DNA from 3 places in the Providencia sp. LY12 genome. Region 3 is predicted to be linked to each of the others. Evidence: predicted binding sites of a transcription regulator. Region 3 holds the regulator's gene; each other region holds the start of a gene.
What was found. The regulator PhoB, encoded in region 3, activates phosphate uptake and scavenging genes when phosphate is short. The targets are predictions, from matches to a motif close to CTGTCATAAAACTGNCNNAT.
Positions count from the first base shown of each region.

Region 1 (6,622 bases), 570 kb from region 3:
GGTATAAGGCAGAACGATGTTCCAAATCACTTCCCATGTGGTACAGCCAATTCCGTAGGCTGACTCTTTCATCATCACAGGAGTTTGTTCAAACACATCGCGCATTACCGAGGCGATGTAAGGAATGATCATAATGGCAAGGATAATACCTGCCGCAAGAATACCGATACCAAACGCAGGGCCTGAGAAAAGTTCGCCAACAATTGGAATGCTCGACATGACATTACCAACCGGTTCTTGGAAGTATTCTGCAAATAATGGAGCGAAGACAAACAGCCCCCACATACCGTAAACAATACTTGGGATAGCCGCGAGAAGCTCAATCGCAATACCTAATGGACGTTTTAACCAGTTAGGCGCTAGCTCTGTTAAGAATAGTGCGATACCAAAACTCACTGGCACGGCGATAATCAGAGCGATTAATGATGTAACGATGGTGCCGTAGATAGGCACTAATGCACCAAACTGTTCTGCTGGCGCATCCCACTCTTTGTTCCACAAAAACGAAAATCCGAATTTCTGCATACTTGGCCAAGATGCGAAAATCAGGGAAATAATAATGCCACCAAGCATGAGGAGAGTGATTAGCGCTGCTATTTTGACTAATGCACTAAAAATCACGTCGCCCGATTTACTAGGGGCTTTGAATGCCGTTATTTTTTCGGCCATGCGCTTTGTTCTCATTCCATGCCTACTTTTCAGTAGGACTTACGTTACTACGGTGAATAAGCGGGAGCTATTCCTCAGCCCCCGCTTACCCTTTTCCAACCCGAGGGGCACTTAGAACAGTGCTTTACCTTGGCTATCTTTTACTTCTGTTTTCCATGCTGCACGTACTGCGGTCACAACTTCTTGAGGTAACACAGCATAATCTAATGCTTCTGCTTGTTTACCACCTTTGTCGTAAGCCCAGTTGAAGAAATCAAGAACCGCTTTACCTTTCTCAGCATCCGCTTGTTGATTGTGAACTAAGATGAATGTGGTAGAGGTAATTGGCCATGCGTTAGCGCCTTCACGGTTAGTCAGGTCTTGTGCAAATGATTTAGACCAATCTACTTTTTTCGCTGCTGCGCTGAAGCTTTCACCTGTTGGTGAAACTGGCTGGCCATCTGCAGAAACCAGCTTAGTATACGCAAGATTATTCTGTTTTGCGTAAGCATATTCTACATAACCGATAGAGCCTGGCAGACGTTGAACAAAGGCTGCAACGCCGTCGTTACCTTTACCGCCTACGCTATTTTTCGGCCAGTTAACCGTTGAACCTGCACCCACTTCATCTTTCCAGTTTGAGCTAACTTTTGCTAAGTAGCTTGTGAAGACGAATGTGGTACCAGAACCATCAGAGCGGCGAACTACAGCGATGTTTTGGTCAGGTAATTTTACGTTTGGATTCAGTTTTGCGATGGCTGGGTCATTCCATTTTGCAATTTTGCCTAAGTAGATGTCGCCCAGAGTTTTACCATCAAGAACCAGTTGATTAGATTCGATGCCTTTAACGTTTACCGCTAAAACCACACCACCAATCACGGTTGGGAATTGGAATAAGCCGTCTTCTTTGAGTTTTTCATCAGTCAATGGCGCATCAGACGCACCGAAATCAACTGTTTTTGCATTAATCTGTTTTACACCACCAGAAGAACCGATCCCCTGATAGTTAATTTTATTACCTGTTTCTTTCTGATAAGTATCTGCCCACTTCGCATAAACAGGAGCAGGGAATGTCGCGCCAGCTCCGGTCAGGCTGGTAGCAGCAAAAGAAGACATTGCAGTCAGAGATAAGGTTGCTGCCATTACGCTTGCTAGTGTGGTACGCATCATTTTCATAATCCCTCCGGGGATGTAAGAAATAATCAAGTATTAAATTATTGGGTGTATGTCACGGTAGGGAAAATAGGACAATTGAGTTACGGCAATATGTCAGCTTTATGACAGTTTTATGACATTTGCAGATTTTATCGACATGATTAAGTGTAGCAGAATGGTACAAAAATGATTATTTACTTATTTTTCAACAAACTAAATAAGAACAGCGAATGTGACAGCTTAGCGTTTGGAATATGACATATTGTCATAAATGAAAAAATTTATTTCTCTTTCTATCTTTCTTTCTATCTTTCTATCTTTCTATCTTTCTATCTACACAGTATATCTCTAAGTATTTCAGCTTGTAGGTAGGCGACAAGCAAAGATATCTCAGGGAGCATACATTAGTATGTGACCTGAGTAGCTGAGCGTAGTCAACACCCCTACAAGTTGAAATACGACGAGATATTTAGTCTTCGCGTTCTTTGAGAGGGAGCAAGGCTCGAATAGCAAACCCGCCACGCTCACTTTTATGGATCTCAATATTCCCTTCGTGAGCATCTATAATCCTGCGAATTATCGCGAGCCCCAGCCCTGTACCTTTGTTGCTACGGGCTTTTTCACCCTGTACGAACGGCTGGAATAGGCGTTGAATGTCTTCTTCTTTGATCCCCGCGCCATCATCTTCAACTTGGAACCAAACATAATCTTCATTTTTACCACTGCTGACTTTGATCCAGCCATTTCCGTAGCGATAAGCGTTGACTATCATGTTGGTAATCGCGCGTTTGATAGCAAGATGGTTACCGTTGAACATCACTGGTCCTGAGACTAAATTGGTTTCAATTTCTCCCACGACGTTGGTTTCAGCAACAACAGCTTCGTTGAGGATAGCGTTGAGGTCGCAGAACTCCATATCCATCTCTTGCCCTGTTTTCAGGTAAGACATGAATTGGCCGATTATTGCGTCGCACTCTTCAATATCTTTGTTGATAGATTCAGCGAGATAGCCATCTTCTGGTCCCATCATTTCCGTTGCGAGACGAATTCGCGTCAGTGGCGTTCGAAGGTCATGGCTGACCCCTGCCATTAATACAGTGCGGTCATTTTCGAGGGATTTTATCCCTGCCGCCATATGGTTGAACGAGCGAATAGCCGCGCGAACCTCTGTGGCACCTTTCTCTTGCATCGGCGGCATAACATGCCCCTTACCGACCTCACCCGCGTGATATTCCAGCTCTAATAATGGCTTGTTTTGATAGCGAATATAGAGCCAAACCCCCGCAAAAATCGTGAGAAAGACCGTGAGTGTATAGCGGAAAACTTGAGAAAACTGATTTTGGCCGATTTCGGTGAGTGGAACGCGCACCCAAATATCTGGTGCTAGGTAGGATGTTAACCACAATATCGGATACTCACGCCCAAGCTCCAGATGCACGCTGGCCTTGCCACCCAAGTATTCCGACATGTTTTCACTTAGAAAATCATACTCTTTTGCCCAGTTTAATCCCTCTTCCATCGCCGCTGAATGGGCGTAAAAGGTAATACCGAGCTCATTGTAGATTTTTTTACGTAATGCGGGTGAAACTCGCACTGAGGTTCCATCTTGTAGAACCATTTTCTCTGTCATCAATGTACGTACTTCATAGGCAAGCACTTTATTGAACTGCTGTAAGCTTGGCATCACAACAAAATTCAATACAACCATGTAGCTGGTCACAAGGCTTGCGAACAGGAGTGCGACAAACAAAAATAACGAGCGAGAAAATGTACTACGTCGTGAGAACCTCAGTCGCTTCATGCTTTACTTCCATCTGGAACAAATACGTATCCTAAGCCCCAAACGGTTTGAATGTAACGTGGGTGCGCAGGATCTTCTTCAATCATACGGCGTAAACGTGAAATTTGAACGTCGATAGAACGTTCCATCGCACTGTATTCACGACCTCGAGCCAAACTCATCAGCTTGTCACGAGATAATGGTTCGCGTGGATAAGAAACTAATACTTTCAACACCGCAAACTCACCACTGGTTAATGGCATATTTTCTTCGCCTTGGAACATTTCACGGGTTCCGAGGTTCAATTTAAATTTACCAAAAGTGATGACGGCATCATCTTGCGATGGTGCACCCGGTAACTCGTTCGCTTGGCGACGCAGCACCGCACGAATACGCGCTAACAGTTCACGAGGGTTAAACGGTTTAGGGATATAGTCATCCGCACCAATTTCTAAGCCCACAATACGGTCAACTTCTTCGCCTTTCGCGGTAACCATAATGATTGGAATTGGGTTATTTTGACTACGTAAACGACGGCAAATAGATAAGCCATCTTCCCCAGGAAGCATTAAGTCCAATACGATTAAATGAATAGATTCCCGTGTTAGGATCCTGTCCATCTGTTCAGCATTCGCTGCACTTCTTACCTGAAAACCCTGCTCGGTGAGGTAACGTTCAAGCAGAGCACGTAAACGCATATCATCATCGACGACGAGAACTTTATAACTTTCCTGCATTTATAGCCCCCAAAGTGTGGAATTTTAGAATTATTCTGCTGATGAAAGTAACAAAAATAATATTCATGCCATTAATTTACCATTAACACTAACTTTAATGAATCATTTTACTCGTTAACTGATTAATGGTTTATAGCTAATCTCTAGCACAAAATACGTGACTTTTCCGCCCGGCGTTGTAACGACCACTTCATCATCAACCTGCTTGCCAATTAATGCGCGAGCTACTGGTGAATCGATAGAAATCCACTGCTTAGCAGGATCAAATTCATCAGCCCCCACTAACCGGAAAATTCTGATATTTTCATTATCATCTTCAAGCTTAACCCATGCGCCAAAAAACACACGCCCCTCTTGTCGAGGATCGGGTTCAACAATTCTAAGCTGATCCAATCTTTTGGATAGAAAACGAATACGGCGGTCTATTTCCCGCAGCCGTTTTTTACCGTAAATATATTCTGCGTTTTCGGAACGATCGCCCTGGGCTGCGGCTTCAGAGACGGACTGCGTCACTCGAGGGCGCTCTTCTTTCCAAAGATATTTAAGTTCTTTGTCTAAAGCATCCCATCCTTCACGGGTAATTAAAAGGCTCTTATTCATCTCATTAAAGGTATATAAATCGGATAATTATAATATTTTATAAAATATAATCTGCGACTTGCCTACCACTAGACAAAAATTCTGTCTGGCAATTCTGTCTACCAGCAAGTATAACTGTGCAGTCTATTTTCACTGTTCTTTGAGTAGGTATTTAAACACGACATGAATGAAACTCTAAGCCAAATTATTGCGGCCGAACTACAAGCCCAACCAAAACAGGTGTTTTCAGCCATTACATTATTGGATGAAGGCAATACCGTCCCATTTATCGCCCGCTACCGTAAAGAGGTTACGGGGGGATTGGATGACACTCAGCTACGTCAGCTAGAGAGCCGTTTAGGGTATTTGAGAGAGTTAAACGACCGTAAGCAAACCATTCTAAAATCCATTGATGAACAAGGTAAGCTTACTCCAGAACTCGCTTCTGCTATCAATACAACGCTGAATAAAACCGAACTCGAAGATCTTTACCTCCCTTACAAACCAAAGCGCCGTACTCGTGGGCAAATTGCTATCGAAGCGGGCTTAGAACCCTTAGCGGATACGCTGTGGAACGATCCAAGCCAGTCACCGGATACACTTGCACAAAGCTATGTTGACGCAGATAAAGGCGTTGCGGATACCAAAGCCGCTTTAGATGGTGCTCGCTACATTTTAATGGAGCGTTTCGCCGAAGATGCTACCTTATTAGCGAAAGTTCGCGACTATATTTGGAAGAATGCGCACATTGTTTCTGTTGTTGCTGATGGCAAACAGACTGAGGGTGTAAAATTTAGCGACTATTTTGATCACCATGAACCCGTTGCTCAAGTTCCTTCACACCGCGCTTTGGCCATGTTCCGTGGTCGCAATGAAGGTGTTTTGCAGTTATCCCTCAACTGCGACCCTCAGTTTGAAGAGCCGCCAAAAGAGAGTTATTGCGAAGAAATTATTACTCGCCATTTAGATGTTCGTTTGAACAATGCCCCCGCTGACCAATGGCGTAAAGCCGTCATTAGTTGGACTTGGCGAGTCAAAGTGTTACTGCACCTAGAAACCGAGATCATGAGCGCCCTGCGCGAGAAAGCGGAAGAAGAAGCAATTAACGTATTCGCCCGTAACCTCAGTGATTTATTGATGGCAGCTCCTGCGGGTATGCGTGCCACGATGGGTCTCGATCCGGGTTTACGTACAGGTGTCAAAGTCGCGGTCGTTGATGCGACGGGTAAAGTCATGGCGACAGATACCATTTACCCGCACACAGGCCAAGCTGCCAAAGCGGCTGCTATCGTTGCCGCATTATGCCAGAAATACCACGTTGAGCTGGTCGCGATTGGTAACGGAACTGCATCACGAGAAACCGAACGCTTCTTTGCTGAAGTACAAAAACAGTTCCCTGACGTCACAGCGCAAAAAGTCATTGTCAGTGAAGCTGGCGCCTCTGTTTATTCCGCTTCTGAGCTGGCAGCATTAGAATTCCCTGATTTAGACGTATCTCTGCGTGGCGCGGTTTCTATTGCTCGTCGCTTACAAGACCCGCTGGCTGAACTGGTAAAAATCGACCCGAAATCTATTGGTGTCGGCCAATATCAGCATGATGTCAGCCAAACTCAGTTAGCCCGTAAGTTAGATGCAGTCGTTGAAGACTGCGTAAACTCCGTCGGCGTCGATTTAAATACCGCTTCCGTGGCACTACTTACCCGTGTTGCTGGCTTGAGCAAAA
Region 1 covers NZ_CM172594.1:280,616-287,237, reverse strand. Annotated here, with positions in the region: gene pstC (phosphate ABC transporter permease PstC) at 1-669, opposite strand, end outside; gene pstS (phosphate ABC transporter substrate-binding protein PstS) at 781-1,824, opposite strand; gene envZ (two-component system sensor histidine kinase EnvZ) at 2,273-3,604, opposite strand; gene ompR (osmolarity response regulator transcription factor OmpR) at 3,601-4,320, opposite strand; gene greB (transcription elongation factor GreB) at 4,435-4,920, opposite strand; gene ACY3ZI_RS01225 (Tex family protein) at 5,083-6,622, shown strand, end outside.
Region 1: a site for PhoB is predicted at 1,913-1,932, ahead of pstS (phosphate ABC transporter substrate-binding protein PstS). Genes of this name have one in related genera too.

Region 2 (6,622 bases), 180 kb from region 3:
GGCGATTACAGGGGCACTGTCTGCCTATCTGATAGTTCACGTTTTTGCAGGTACAGCAGAGACCATTTTGTCCGGGATTATGGCGTTAGTGAACTTTGAAAGCCTGAATACAGTGCTGGAAACCAATAACTCCTCTTGGATGGTGGGGGTTGGTTTAGTTGTGGCATTCGGCTTATTGAATGCATTTGGTATCGAAGCTTTCGGCAAAGTGGAAGTGGTGCTCACTTTTGCAATGTGGAGCACGTTGGTGATTTTCAGTATTTGTGGGCTGCTGATGCCATTCCATGTTTCTGCAGAAGGCTGGTTTGGTCAAGGGCTGAATATTTCTGACCCGACCCTTGTTCTTAGCTTTGTGGGAATGGCGATGTTTATGTTTGTCGGCTGTGAATTAGTGACACCGATGGCGCCGGAAATTAAAAATTCAGCCAAAGTGATCCCGCGTGCGATGGCGATTGGTTTATGTGGCGTGGCATTCTGTATGTTCCTGTTTGGTGCGGCACTGACAAACCAAGTCGAAAACGTGATTGTTGACCCTCAAAATGGTGTGAGCCTATTAGAAACACCGATGGCTATTCCTGCGTTTGCTGGGCAAATTATGGGTGACTTCGGTAAATACTGGATTGGAATCGCCTTATTGCTGGCGGGTGGGGCAACTATCAATACATTGATGGCGGCAGTTCCACGCATTCTTTACGGCATGGCATTAGATGGTGCATTACCAAAAGTGTTCGCTTATTTACACCCTCGCTTTAAAACGCCAGTGTTTGGTATTTTAGTGGCGGTGATGATCCCATGTTTACACGCATTTGCTATCCAAGGGGATTTAGACCGTATTATCCCGTTGGTGCTGGCGGCTGTGTGCTCGTGGGGAACGGCATACTTATTAGTGACGATTTCTGTGGTGTTATTACGTATTCGTCGCCCTGATTTGCATCGTGCTTATCGCTCACCATTCTTCCCTATCCCTCAAATTATTTCGAGTGTGGGGATTATTCTAGCGATTGTTTACATCACGCCGCCGGGCATGAATAAAGCGGACGTGTATATTCCATTTGCCATTATGTTGGGATTAACCGCGAGTTATGCATTAGGTTGGACCGTGTTAGTGCAGAAAGTGAATCCATTTAAGCCCGTTCCGGTTGAACAAGTATTGTCCAACTCATTTGACGATGACAATGCAGAGGAGGTGGAACTTGAGCCTTTACGTAACCTTGCCTAAGTCACCATGGTGGAAAAGGTTAACTCAAAAACGCCTCCCGACAGGGTATCAAGCTGGGTTAACTTTAAATCGGATTGAGAAAGATATCGCTCCTTATGTTTGTGAGTGGGAGGCGCCTGGAGTGTTGCTCATCCAATTGCCTCAAGGTATTAAAGTGGAAGTGACTGAGCGTGTGAAAACCTTGTTTATGGCGTTTATTGTGCATAGTCGCTTTGCAGTTTCGGGAAAATGTGACAGTGCGCTGGTGGCACAGATTGATGTGAAAACAGCAGGGTCAGCGCGGAAAAAACACGTTCAGTTCACGACTCAACAAACGGAAGGGAAATTTTTGGTCGAAAGCTTAGAGCAGTACCCCGTGATCCGCCAAACTTTCGAAGAGCTAGATTTCACTCACTGTCATATTGCTGTCAAAAATGGCGTTTGGCGTTGCGAAATTGAGCCTTACACAGCTTCTGAAATGGTTAGTCGGATCCCTGCTGCTCGGCGTTATTTACGTTTGACTGATCAGCAGCGACATCGCTTATTAAGCGCACTACAGCTGATTTCTCAACTCATGAGCCAACAAACACCTCATCAATAATTTTTTCTCATCGATAACGCCCTGATTGGGCGTTTCGCTTTTATGATTGTTATGTTTATGGCTGCTATGTTTATGACAATCATCTTTATATCGACATAAAACCGTCATTCAACTGTCATCTGGCTGCTCTAGCATGCTGGTCAATTATTCGAAGTATATTCACTCTTCTTTTTATTGATTGGCAAGGATAAAAGTTATGACAGGTAATTTTATGAAATCTATGTTAGCCGTCGCTGTAAGTACGTTAATTTTAGGAACTGCAATCCCCGCTTATGCCGCGGATAAAAATGATGCAGTTTCAGAAAGTCGCGCTGCAAAAGGGGATATCACTAAATTTGGTGGTGCTCGCCGTTTATCGACTGAACAGACGGATATCATGAAAGCGGCACTGCATAATGGTCAAGCAAAGAACGTCATTTTATTTATCGGCGATGGTATGGGGGATTCTGAAATTACTGTCGCACGTAACTATGCTGAAGGGGCTGGCGGTTTCTTTAAAGGAATCGATGCATTGCCAATCACTGGACAATACACCCATTACGCATTAGATAAGAAAACACAAAAACCAGACTATGTAACTGATTCTGCGGCATCTGCAACAGCATGGTCATCCGGTGTGAAAACCTATAACGGCGCTTTAGGGATTGATGTATTTGGTAAAGACCATGACACATTGATTGAAATTGCGAAACGGAATGGTAAAGCAACGGGTAACGTAACGACATCTGAGATCCAAGATGCAACGCCAGCGGCTCAGTTTGCTCATGTGACGGGGCGCAAATGTTACGGTCCTGAAGAGACCAGCGAAAAGTGTGCAACCAATGCGCTGGAAAATGGCGGTCGTGGTTCTATCTCTGAACAGTTAATGATCACTCGTGCCGATGTCACATTAGGTGGCGGTGCGAAAAGTTTTAAGCAGGAAGCTAAAGCGGGTGATTACAAAGGGAAAACCTTGGAAAAACAAGCGGAAGAGCGAGGCTTCACTATCGTTCGTGATGCTAAGTCACTCGATGCAATCAAAGAAGCTAACCAAGATAAACCTGTGTTAGGTCTGTTCCATGATGGCAACATGACTGTGGCGTGGGAAGGTCCAAAAGCCACTTATCACGGTAACTTAAATAATGCAGCATTAGAGTGTAAACCGAATTCTAAACTAGACCCGAATGCACCGACATTAGCGCAAATGACTGAAAAAGCGATTGATTTATTGAAAGTAAATCCGAATGGCTTCTTCTTACAAGTTGAAAGCGCTTCTATCGATAAGCAGGATCATAAAGCGAACCCATGTGGTCAAATTGGTGAGACTGTCTCGCTGGACCAAGCGGTACAAGTGGGCTTAGATTTTGCTAAGAAGCACGGTGATACGCTGGTTATCGTGACCGCTGACCACTCGCATTCTAGTCAAATTATTCCAGACGGAACTAAATCATCAGGCTTAACTCAAGCGCTGATTACTAAAGATGGTACCGTGATGACCGTGAACTACGGTAACTCTGAAGAAGAAGATTCACAGGAGCATACAGGTGCTCAGCTACGTGTAGCAGCCTATGGTCCACATGCCGCGAACGTAATGGGTCTGACTGACCAAACCGATTTGTTCTTTACCATGCGCGATGCGATGGGATTGAAGCAATAAACCAACCCCTGTAGTTAAAAGTTCTCTGCGGCAGGATGCTACAGAGAACTTTTTTGTTTATAAAGTCCAATAAATCCTCATTAAGTTTCCTTCCTCATGCCCTGATTTCTTTTTGATTGTGTAGCCTGTATGCTCTCTATGTATCCGATTTATATAGCCTTTATACAAGCATTAAGAGACCAATAAAAATGAGAATAACACGCGAGCTCACGCGGGATGAGATCCCAAATGTGTGGTCGATTGATAGAACTGAATTGATTGAACACCTTTATCTTCACCAACAAGGAGAGTTAGTTCTTTCCGCTCAACGTTTTGATATGAAAGGTTGGCCGGAAGGTGAAACCGATGCATACACCCCGCATTTGCTGGAAAGTTATGATAATGGTGCTGTTTTCTTTGGTATTTTTGATAATGAAAAACTGATCGCCGCAGCGAGTTTAGATAATGTATGGCGAGGGGAAAATCAGGATCTGTTGCAGCTCTCTTTTCTTCATGTTAGCCACCAATATCGTGGTGAAGGGCTGGGCGGCCAGCTTTTCAAACTTTGCCAGCAGAGGGCGTTGAAGAAAGGCGCTGGTGGGTTGTATGTTTCTGCAACCCCTTCCGAAAATACGGTGCATTTTTATCAATATATGGGCTGTGAACTGCTCGAAAAGCCCGATCCTGTGCTGTTTGCGCTAGAGCCTGAAGATATTCACTTTGTTTGTACTTTTGAGTGATATTTTTACCGTAGGGGAAATATTTTCCTCACAAAAATTTGATTGATTTTTATAGAAACGCAGATATTATTGATAATCATTATCATCTTTAGCGAAATTATAGGCTAATTAAGAGTTAGCTAAAGACTCGTTAGCTATAAATGGGAGACGTTATGGGAACTAGCGTATCAAAAGCAACTGGGTTGCGGCGTATTGGCGCTGGTTTGTGGGGCGTCTTCGCGGTGGTATTACTGAGTATTATGTATCTGCTGAGCAATATGGGGTTTGATCCACTGAAAGTGGCGATGATCACCTTGATGATTGCGACGGCTGGCATGCTGTTTAATCGAGGTTCTCGCCGTTTATTAATTATTCCAGCAGTGATGTCTTTAGGTTGTTTCTTGCTGATTTTTATTATGCGAAGCTAAGATTGTCTAAGCGATATTTAGGCTAGGAGTATTGCGCGAGTGGCTATCAAGGATTGAACATCTGAGGATTAAATCATAAGGCTACGAATCATTAACAGTGGTGCGAAAGGGGGGACTTGAACCCCCACGTCCATAGGACACTAACACCTGAAGCTAGCGCGTCTACCAATTCCGCCACCCTCGCAAATACTGTCAAAATTCTTTCTATTGATACTGATTTCTATAATGAGCTGCGAAGAGCAGTCAACGCATAGATAATTGAAATTATGAAGAGTAAGTGGTGCGAAAGGGGGGACTTGAACCCCCACGTCCAAAGGACACTAACACCTGAAGCTAGCGCGTCTACCAATTCCGCCACCCTCGCAATACTAACTCTTTTGCATAATTGCTCATGCATCAATAGTACGGTGCGGATTTTAGGCTAATTTGCGCAGACGTCAATAAATTTTTATCGGCGCTATCTTGTTTGATGAAAAAACGGCCAACTTATAAAGTTGACCGTTAGAAACAAAATAGACAATGAGATAATTTCGCCGTTTTAGCGCTTAATGGCTTCGTAAACTTTGAATTTACCTGTCTTAGCCAGAACCACATGACCGCCAAACGCTTTATCCAGTAAGTCAGGATAAGGTAAAAATGCATTCGCCACGATCCGTAAGCGTCCGCCTTTTTTCAGGTGCTTAGGTGCTTGGAAAATAAGTGTTTCTACCGCGTTATAGCTGGTATTGATCCCATCATGGAACGGCGGGTTAGAAATGATCCAATCAAATTTATCATCAACATCGGAATAGACGTCGCTTGGGATCACTTTTCCGGTCAGGTTGTTGGCCGCTAATGTTGCCGTAGCGGAATCAATCGCGGATGCGCTGACATCACTTAGGGTTAAGGTGACACCCGGATTTTGTGAGCCGATGACCGCGGCGAGTACGCCGTTACCGCAAGCCAGATCAAGCACATTACCGCTCATTGGCTCAGTCAATGTGGAGAGCAGTAAATCACTACCGATATCTAACTCGTTATGGCTGAATACACCTGGAAGTGCATGAATTTTCACATTATCAACCTGATAGTTACGCCACCAGCGCTTAATATCAAATTCGGTTGGTTGCTCTAATTCACCGTAATAGAGCCCACAGCGGCGTGCGGAATCAATTTTTTGCAGTGTCGCAATCCCTTCCATTATCGCTTCGGCACTTTTTACGCCGCTGCGGTTTTCGCCGACGATAAAAATTTGGCTGCCAGCAGCAAGATGGGTACATAAATCATCAAGTTGGAACGCGGCTTCTTGTTTGTTCTTAGACCAAAAGTAAATTAAGGTGTCGCAAGGTTTAACGAATTCCGCGGTTGCTGTTGAAGCAAACAGAACATTTTCACCCAATGCCGGCTGTAAGTTTTTCCAGCGATGGTACTGGTTAGTGAGCACGCGCACGCTGGCGGCTTCTAAAATTGTACCCAGTTCATCCTGAATATCGCCTGCCAAAAGAACATGACGATCGGTAAAGTGCTCTAAATGGCGTTGAATAACTTCGCTGGCGGGTGTCAGTAATGACATATTCTGTCTATCTCCTAAAATGAATATAACCACGCGGACTACCTTACCAGAAAAAAGATAAATAGCATTGCTCTGTTGGCGCTATTAATCCCCTTTGATAAGATGTGGTTGTTAACTAACGACTGGGTAAAGCAATGACACGACGTGACAGACTTTTAGAACAAATGGGGATCACTCAATGGATGGTGAGAAATCCGACTGTGTTACGTGGTGAACGTGGTGTACGCATTCCTGAGTCGACTAAGCTTATTATTATCACTGATGAGAACCTTGATTTAAACAGCCAGCTGTTAAAAGATATTTTTCTCACAATGAAGATCGATGAGATTGACGTTGTGTGCATTAATTCCGATCAGCTCAAACTCATTCCAACACCAATAACAATACCTTGTTGGGTGATAGGGGATGGCATTCATCCCGAAGGTTCAAAAGTCACATTTCTTTCTCCTGTTTTGTCTGAACTGATAGCAAGCAGCAATGCTAAACAGGCACTATGGAAACAAATTTAT
Region 2 covers NZ_CM172594.1:664,993-671,614, forward strand. Annotated here, with positions in the region: gene ACY3ZI_RS02920 (APC family permease) at 1-1,219, shown strand, start outside; gene ACY3ZI_RS02925 (DUF3156 family protein) at 1,194-1,799, shown strand; gene phoA (alkaline phosphatase) at 1,996-3,435, shown strand; gene ACY3ZI_RS02935 (GNAT family N-acetyltransferase) at 3,624-4,154, shown strand; gene ACY3ZI_RS02940 (DUF1435 family protein) at 4,307-4,561, shown strand; tRNA gene ACY3ZI_RS02945 (tRNA-Leu) at 4,660-4,745, opposite strand; tRNA gene ACY3ZI_RS02950 (tRNA-Leu) at 4,840-4,925, opposite strand; gene rsmC (16S rRNA (guanine(1207)-N(2))-methyltransferase RsmC) at 5,100-6,113, opposite strand; gene ACY3ZI_RS02960 (DNA polymerase III subunit psi) at 6,248-6,622, shown strand, end outside.
Region 2: a site for PhoB is predicted at 1,901-1,920, ahead of phoA (alkaline phosphatase). Genes of this name have one in related genera too.

Region 3 (6,622 bases):
CTGCTGGGGCGCTTTGTGCCAGCTTATGTAAGCGGGGTTCGGCGGCTTGATATTGCTGTAGAGCTTGCTGCTGTGCAATCTGTAATCGCTGGGTATTTTGCACCAGTTGTTGATGTTGCTGGTGCCATGTTAGGGCTTGCTGATGGTGGTTTTTATTCTGATTCAGTTGCTGTTCTTGCGCTGAATATTGTTGCTGTTTTTCAACCAGTTCTTGATGTTCAGCTTCAGTGAGTAAGTTAATGCTACTGGCTTGTGCCCGAAGAATATCGAGATCGGTTTTAGCTTGTTTATGTTGGTTAAAAATATACACCGAAATCTGGCTGTAAATTTCGGTGCCGGTGATCTCTTCCAGCAAATCGGCGCGCTCTTTTTCGGTTGCATTTAAAAAGGCAGCAAAATCCCCTTGGGAGAGCAAAATGGATTTTGTGAAACGCCCAAAATCTAGTCCGGTGATTTGCACAATTTTTTCACGCACTTCACTGATTTTTTCTGCGATGATCTGCCCATCAGCGACGGTTGCTAGCTCTGCTTTTGCATCTTGCAGGTTACCATCAGGTTTATTGTTTGCTCTGCGTTGGCTCCAAAATGCGCGATAAGCGATGCCTTTAACTTCAAACTCGACTTCTGCTAAACATTCACCCGTATGGCGGGTCATTAACTCATTTTTGCTTTTTGATATTGCGCCTAACCGTGGAGTCTGGTGGTAAAGTGCTAGGCAGATGGCATCCAATAACGTGGTTTTTCCCGCGCCAGTCGCGCCTGTGATGGCAAATAACCCATTACTGGCAAAAGGCTCTTCCGTGAAATCAATCTTCCATTCACCTTTTAGGGAGTTAATGTTTTTCAGGCGTAAGCTTAAGATTTTCAAAGTTATTCTCCCTGCTCATTGCGTAAGTTGGCGTAGGATTGCTTGAAAAGCTGCAATAAACGCTGCTCTAACGCTTTGTCTTCCAATGACTCTTCGGTAAGTCGTCGAGTAAAAACTTCTTCGGCAGTCAGTTCACTTAATGTTTCATTCTGCGGCGTGAGGTTTTGACCTGTTTGTACCCGCCGAGCTCGGCGTAAACGAACAACTTCGACAGGACGTTCTTGAGTAAGAGCTTCAATACGTTGTTGGATATCACCAAGATAGTCTTGGGTGGCGACTTCAATATCTAACCAAATAGGGAGCTCATTTTCTTGGACAGGTAAGTCCATTAATTGTTTTTGTAGTTCTTTCAAAGAGCCTTTTAAACTCAATAGCGGCTGGAAAACGGGAATTGGCAGCAAAGTGACATTAGCAAATTGGTGCTGATTAAATTCCACTAAGCAGACACTCTTTTGTTGTTGTGACTCATCAAAACTGAGTGAAATCGGAGAGCCGCTGTAGCGAATATGCGCTTGCCCACCAATTAGTTGAGGGCGATGGATGTGTCCGAGTGCAATATAATCCGCAGGTGGGAATGCGCCGGAAGGAAAGGCATCCAATGTGCCGATATAAATCTCACGCACGGAGTCTGTCAGTTCTGCACCGACGACGGTCAAATGTCCCGTGGCAATAATCGGGATATCTAAGCCCAGCTCAGCGCGTAGCTCAACGGCTTTTTGATAACAGCTTTGGTAGTGTTCATGAATGGCATTTTGTAATGAAAGTTGTTTCTCTTCACTGCTTTGCCCTGCAATGCTGACTTGGATATCTCGTGGTCGCAAAAAGGGGATCGCACACACCAGTCCATTTGGGTTCCCTTGCTTATCTTTCAATGTGATAACAGGGGATTCGCTGTTTGATGTGATAACGTGAGTATTTAAATAGCGTAATAACGCGCTGGATTCATTCAAAACAGAGACAGAATCATGGTTACCACTCAAGATAACTAATTGGCAGCCTGTTTTTTGTAAATCAACAATAAACTGGTTGTAGAGTTCACGCGCATAACTTGGCGGAGCGCCAGTATCAAAGACATCACCAGCCACAATCAGGGCATCCACTTGGTACTGTTTGACTTGTTCTATTAACCAACGCAAAAAGTGTTGGTGTTCAGCAGATCGGTTTTTAGTGAAAAAATACTGACCTAAATGCCAGTCTGAAGTGTGGATGATGCGCATGAGCTAGCGGTTCCTGTAATTATGACGCTTTTACTATATTAATATTCTGATGCTTTATACTAATACTCAAACCATTTGGTTTGCTGTGTCACAGTATACTGTATATAGGTTCAGTGAAAGCAAAGGTATGGCAAATTAAACAGTAAAAATAAGAGAGTTGCGAAGCGCTTCGCAATGATAGCCAGATGTGGTGTTAATATTTCACTTACATGACATTAAGCTGTTAATCTAATGATAGATCTTGAATGCGCGTTAAGATATTCATAATTCTGTCACAAAACTGACGCATAATGCGGTCACATTAAAAATCTCTTCTTATTTACAGGAACAATCATGGCAAGACGCATTCTAGTCGTTGAAGATGAAGCGCCCATCCGAGAAATGGTTTGTTTTGTATTGGAACAGAATGGTTTTCAGCCCACAGAGGCTGATGATTATGATTCTGCAATAGCGCAATTGGTTGATCCCCTTCCTGATTTAGTGTTATTGGACTGGATGATCCCCGGTGGTTCCGGTATCCAAGTCATTAAACATATGAAGCGTGATAGTGCCACGCGTGATGTCCCCGTGATGATGCTAACTGCAAGGGGCGAAGAAGAAGATCGCGTGAAAGGATTAGAAGTGGGTGCGGATGATTATTTAATCAAACCATTTTCACCAAAAGAATTGATAGCTCGAGTTAAAGCCATTTTACGACGTATCTCTCCAATGGCGACAGAAGACATTATTGAGATGAACGGGTTAGTTCTTGATCCTACTTCTCATCGCGTTACCAGCAAAGAAATTCCCATTGATATGGGGCCTACCGAATACAAGTTACTTCACTTCTTTATGACCCATCCAGAGCGAGTATATAGCCGCGAACAGTTACTCAACTATGTTTGGGGCGCAAACGTGTATGTGGAAGACAGAACGGTGGATGTGCATATTCGTCGTTTAAGAAAAGCGTTAGAGTTAGATGGGCATGATAAGATGGTGCAAACGGTTCGTGGTACTGGCTACCGCTTCTCTGTTCGCTATTGAGAAACCATTAGGGAGAAACATGGGTGCTTGAACGCTTATCCTTAAAACAGCTGATTTGGGGGCTGTTTTTATTTATTTTACCCGCATTGATACTGTCTGTTTTTATTGGGCATCTTCCGTGGCTATTAGTGATTTCACTGCTCGCAGCACTCATTTGGCACGGATATAACCTGCTAAAACTTTCAGATTGGCTCTGGTTGGATAGAAGTATGCTGCCGCCGGATGGCAAAGGGGGATGGGAGCCGATATTTTATGGTATCTATCAGATGCAGCAGCGCAACCGTAAGCGTCGCCGTGAATTAGGTCAGTTGATTAAGCGCTTTCGCAGCGGAGCTGAATCCTTGCCTGATGCGGTGGTAATTATGACCACCGAAGGCAATATTTTCTGGTGTAACCGCCACGCTCAACAGCTTCTAGGCTTTCGCTGGCCTGAGGATAACGGACAGCATATTTTTAACTTGCTACGTTATCCTGATTTTAGTCGTTATTTCACCGTGAAAAACTATGACCAAGCACTGACGATTGAGCTTAATAGTGGCGAAATTGTTGAGTTTCGAATTTTACCGTATGCAAGTGATCAGCTTTTGATGGTGGCTCGAGATGTGACTGAAAAACGCCGTCTAGAAAAAGCACGTAGAGACTTTTTTGCTAACGTGAGCCATGAGTTACGAACGCCATTAACGGTTATACAAGGTTATCTTGAAGTCATGGATGATCAAGAAGGCACTTCACCGATGAATAAAAAAGCGTTGTCGGTGATGCAAGAACAGACTCATCGAATGGATAACCTAGTGAAGCAATTGCTGCAATTATCCCGTATAGAGGTTGCCCCTCAAATTAATTTAGACGAACAGATTAATATGCCGGTCATTCTCAAGATGATTGAACAAGAAGCGATTAGCTTAAGCCAAGGGCGGCACGAGTTTGAATTCAGTATTGATGAAAAACTTCGAGTTCATGGAAATGAAGAGCAGCTACGAAGTGCGGTTGCTAACTTAGTGTATAACGCCATAAACCATACGCCAGACGGCACGAAAATTAAGGTAAAATGGCAGCGAACCAGTAATGGCGCGCAGTTTAGTGTGAGTGACAATGGTCCAGGAATTCCAACTGAGCACCTTCCTCGCTTAACAGAGCGTTTTTATCGTGTGGATAAAGCGCGCTCTCGACAAGGTGGTGGCGGAACAGGGCTGGGCTTAGCGATTGTTAAGCATGCGGTTCAGCATCATAGTAGCCAGCTCTCCGTAACCAGTCAGGTTGGTAAGGGCAGTGAGTTTTCATTCACATTACCGCCAGTGTTTATTGTGTCAGACAAGAAAGTGAATACATTAAGCGCGAAATAATCGAAAAATTGAAACCTTGCTAATAAAATCATTGTATTAGCAAGGTTTTTTGTTTTGTGTTTCATCCTATATTGGTGCTATTTCTAACGCCTACGCTATATTTTCAATTTTATCCTGCAATTTTCTTCATCTTATTCTGTGAATATTTCTTCGGTATGGTTAAAAAATGTTTTATTGATGATTTTTTAGCCTGAATATATAAGGGATATTGCAATTTTACTGACAGTAATCACTGGTTCTTAAATTTAGTTTGGTGCATTGTTCTTGTTTTCGGGTTTGCTCTTGCCTTTTTTCCCTATAAAAGTTTTACTTGTCGCCAGTTATTGGCGATTTTTACTGTTTTTTGATGTTTAGTATTGCAAAGCTAACCAAGACATGCATTTTGTGTTGTTAATGTAATGTTAATCAGAACTCTATTTCGTCATATATGTTCCAACAGGTTACGGATGAAGTGACCTGTTTTTATTTCATAATTTACTAAAAATTAACATAATATGGCTCATCGTTTATCATCCAGAGATATCCTCGCCTTAGGTTTTATGACCTTTGCGCTGTTTGTTGGGGCTGGAAATATTATTTTCCCGCCAATGGTCGGTTTACAAGCCGGTGAACAAGTTTGGACTGCGGCACTTGGTTTCTTAGTCACAGGTGTCGGTCTTCCTGTTCTTACCGTCGTTGCATTGGCGAAAGTGGGGGGCGGTATTGAAGCGCTTAGCACGCCAATTGGTAAAACTGCCGGTCTGCTATTAGCTATCGTTGCATATCTATCGGTGGGGCCTCTTTTTGCGACCCCAAGAACGGCAACCGTTTCTTATAAAGTGGGTATTGCACCATTGCTGGGCGGTGAATCGGAAATATCACTGCTGATTTATAGCGCCATCTATTTTGTACTGGTGATCGGTATTTCGTTATACCCAGGTAAATTGCTAGATAGTGTTGGGCACATTTTGGCGCCAGTCAAAATGTTGGCACTGGCAATTTTAGGCGTTGCTGCGGTTATGTGGCCTGCTGGAGAACCGATCCTGGCAACCCCAGAATACCAAAATATGGCATTTTCCAATGGCTTTATTAATGGCTATTTAACGATGGACACATTAGGTGCCATGGTTTTTGGTATTGTCATTGTGAATGCGGCGCGTTCCCGCGGTATTGAAAACTCATCATTATTAACTCGCTATACCATGTGGGCAGGATTAATTGCTGGTGTGTTATTAACTCTGGTCTATTTATCGTTGTTTAAACTGGGCGAAAATAGTGGATCATTGATTCCAAATCCAGCTGATGGCGCTGATATTCTTCACGAATATGTTCAATACACGTTCGGTAACTACGGTAGCTTCTTCTTAGCGGTATTGATTTTTGTTGCCTGTATGGTAACTGCTGTAGGGCTAACCTGCGCATGTGCTGAGTTCTTCAGCCGCTATGTGCCAATCTCTTACCGTAAATTGGTATTGATTTTAGGCTTGTTCTCTATGGTGATTTCAAACCTAGGACTGAGTAAGCTGATTGCGTTCTCATTGCCGGTATTGGTTTCGATTTATCCACCTTGTATCGTTTTGATTTTAATGAGCTTTACGTTGAAGTGGTGGCGTAACCCAACCATCGTAATTGCTCCAACGATGTTAACAAGCTTTGTGGTCGGTTTGATTGGTGCTGTGAAAGCCTCTGATAACTTGAAGACTTATATCCCAGACTGGATGACGTCTATTCCATTATATCAGCAAGATTTAGCGTGGTTATTACCATCGGTGGTTGTGTTAGTGGTTGCTGCGCTATGTGACAGACTTATCACACCATCAAGTGAGCACCATAAGCACGCATAATATATTGTAAATTCCTAAAAAAATGCCAGTAGATGATAAATCCACTGGCATTTTTCATTTTAGTTATCGACTAACTAATTCACACCCACCGCACTGCCCGCAGGGCGGCGAACATCGTTAGATCCGTAAATAAAGCCTTCACGGACTTTGCCAGAAACGGCAGAGTCGTTGCCGGAAGATTTCGCACTCACACCCGCACCGTCAGGAATACCGATCATAATTAGCTCAGCAGCGCCCCATGGGGTCTGCTCTACCATTTTATAACCCATCTTATCGAGTAACGCTAAACTGTCTTTAGACACACCGCGTTGCTCATAATAAACCTCGTCAGGTAGCCATTGATGGTGA
Region 3 covers NZ_CM172594.1:846,101-852,722, forward strand. Annotated here, with positions in the region: gene ACY3ZI_RS03740 (AAA family ATPase) at 1-868, opposite strand, end outside; gene sbcD (exonuclease subunit SbcD) at 871-2,085, opposite strand; gene phoB (phosphate regulon transcriptional regulator PhoB) at 2,419-3,108, shown strand; gene phoR (phosphate regulon sensor histidine kinase PhoR) at 3,132-4,451, shown strand; gene brnQ (branched-chain amino acid transport system II carrier protein) at 4,946-6,274, shown strand; gene ggt (gamma-glutamyltransferase) at 6,349-6,622, opposite strand, start outside.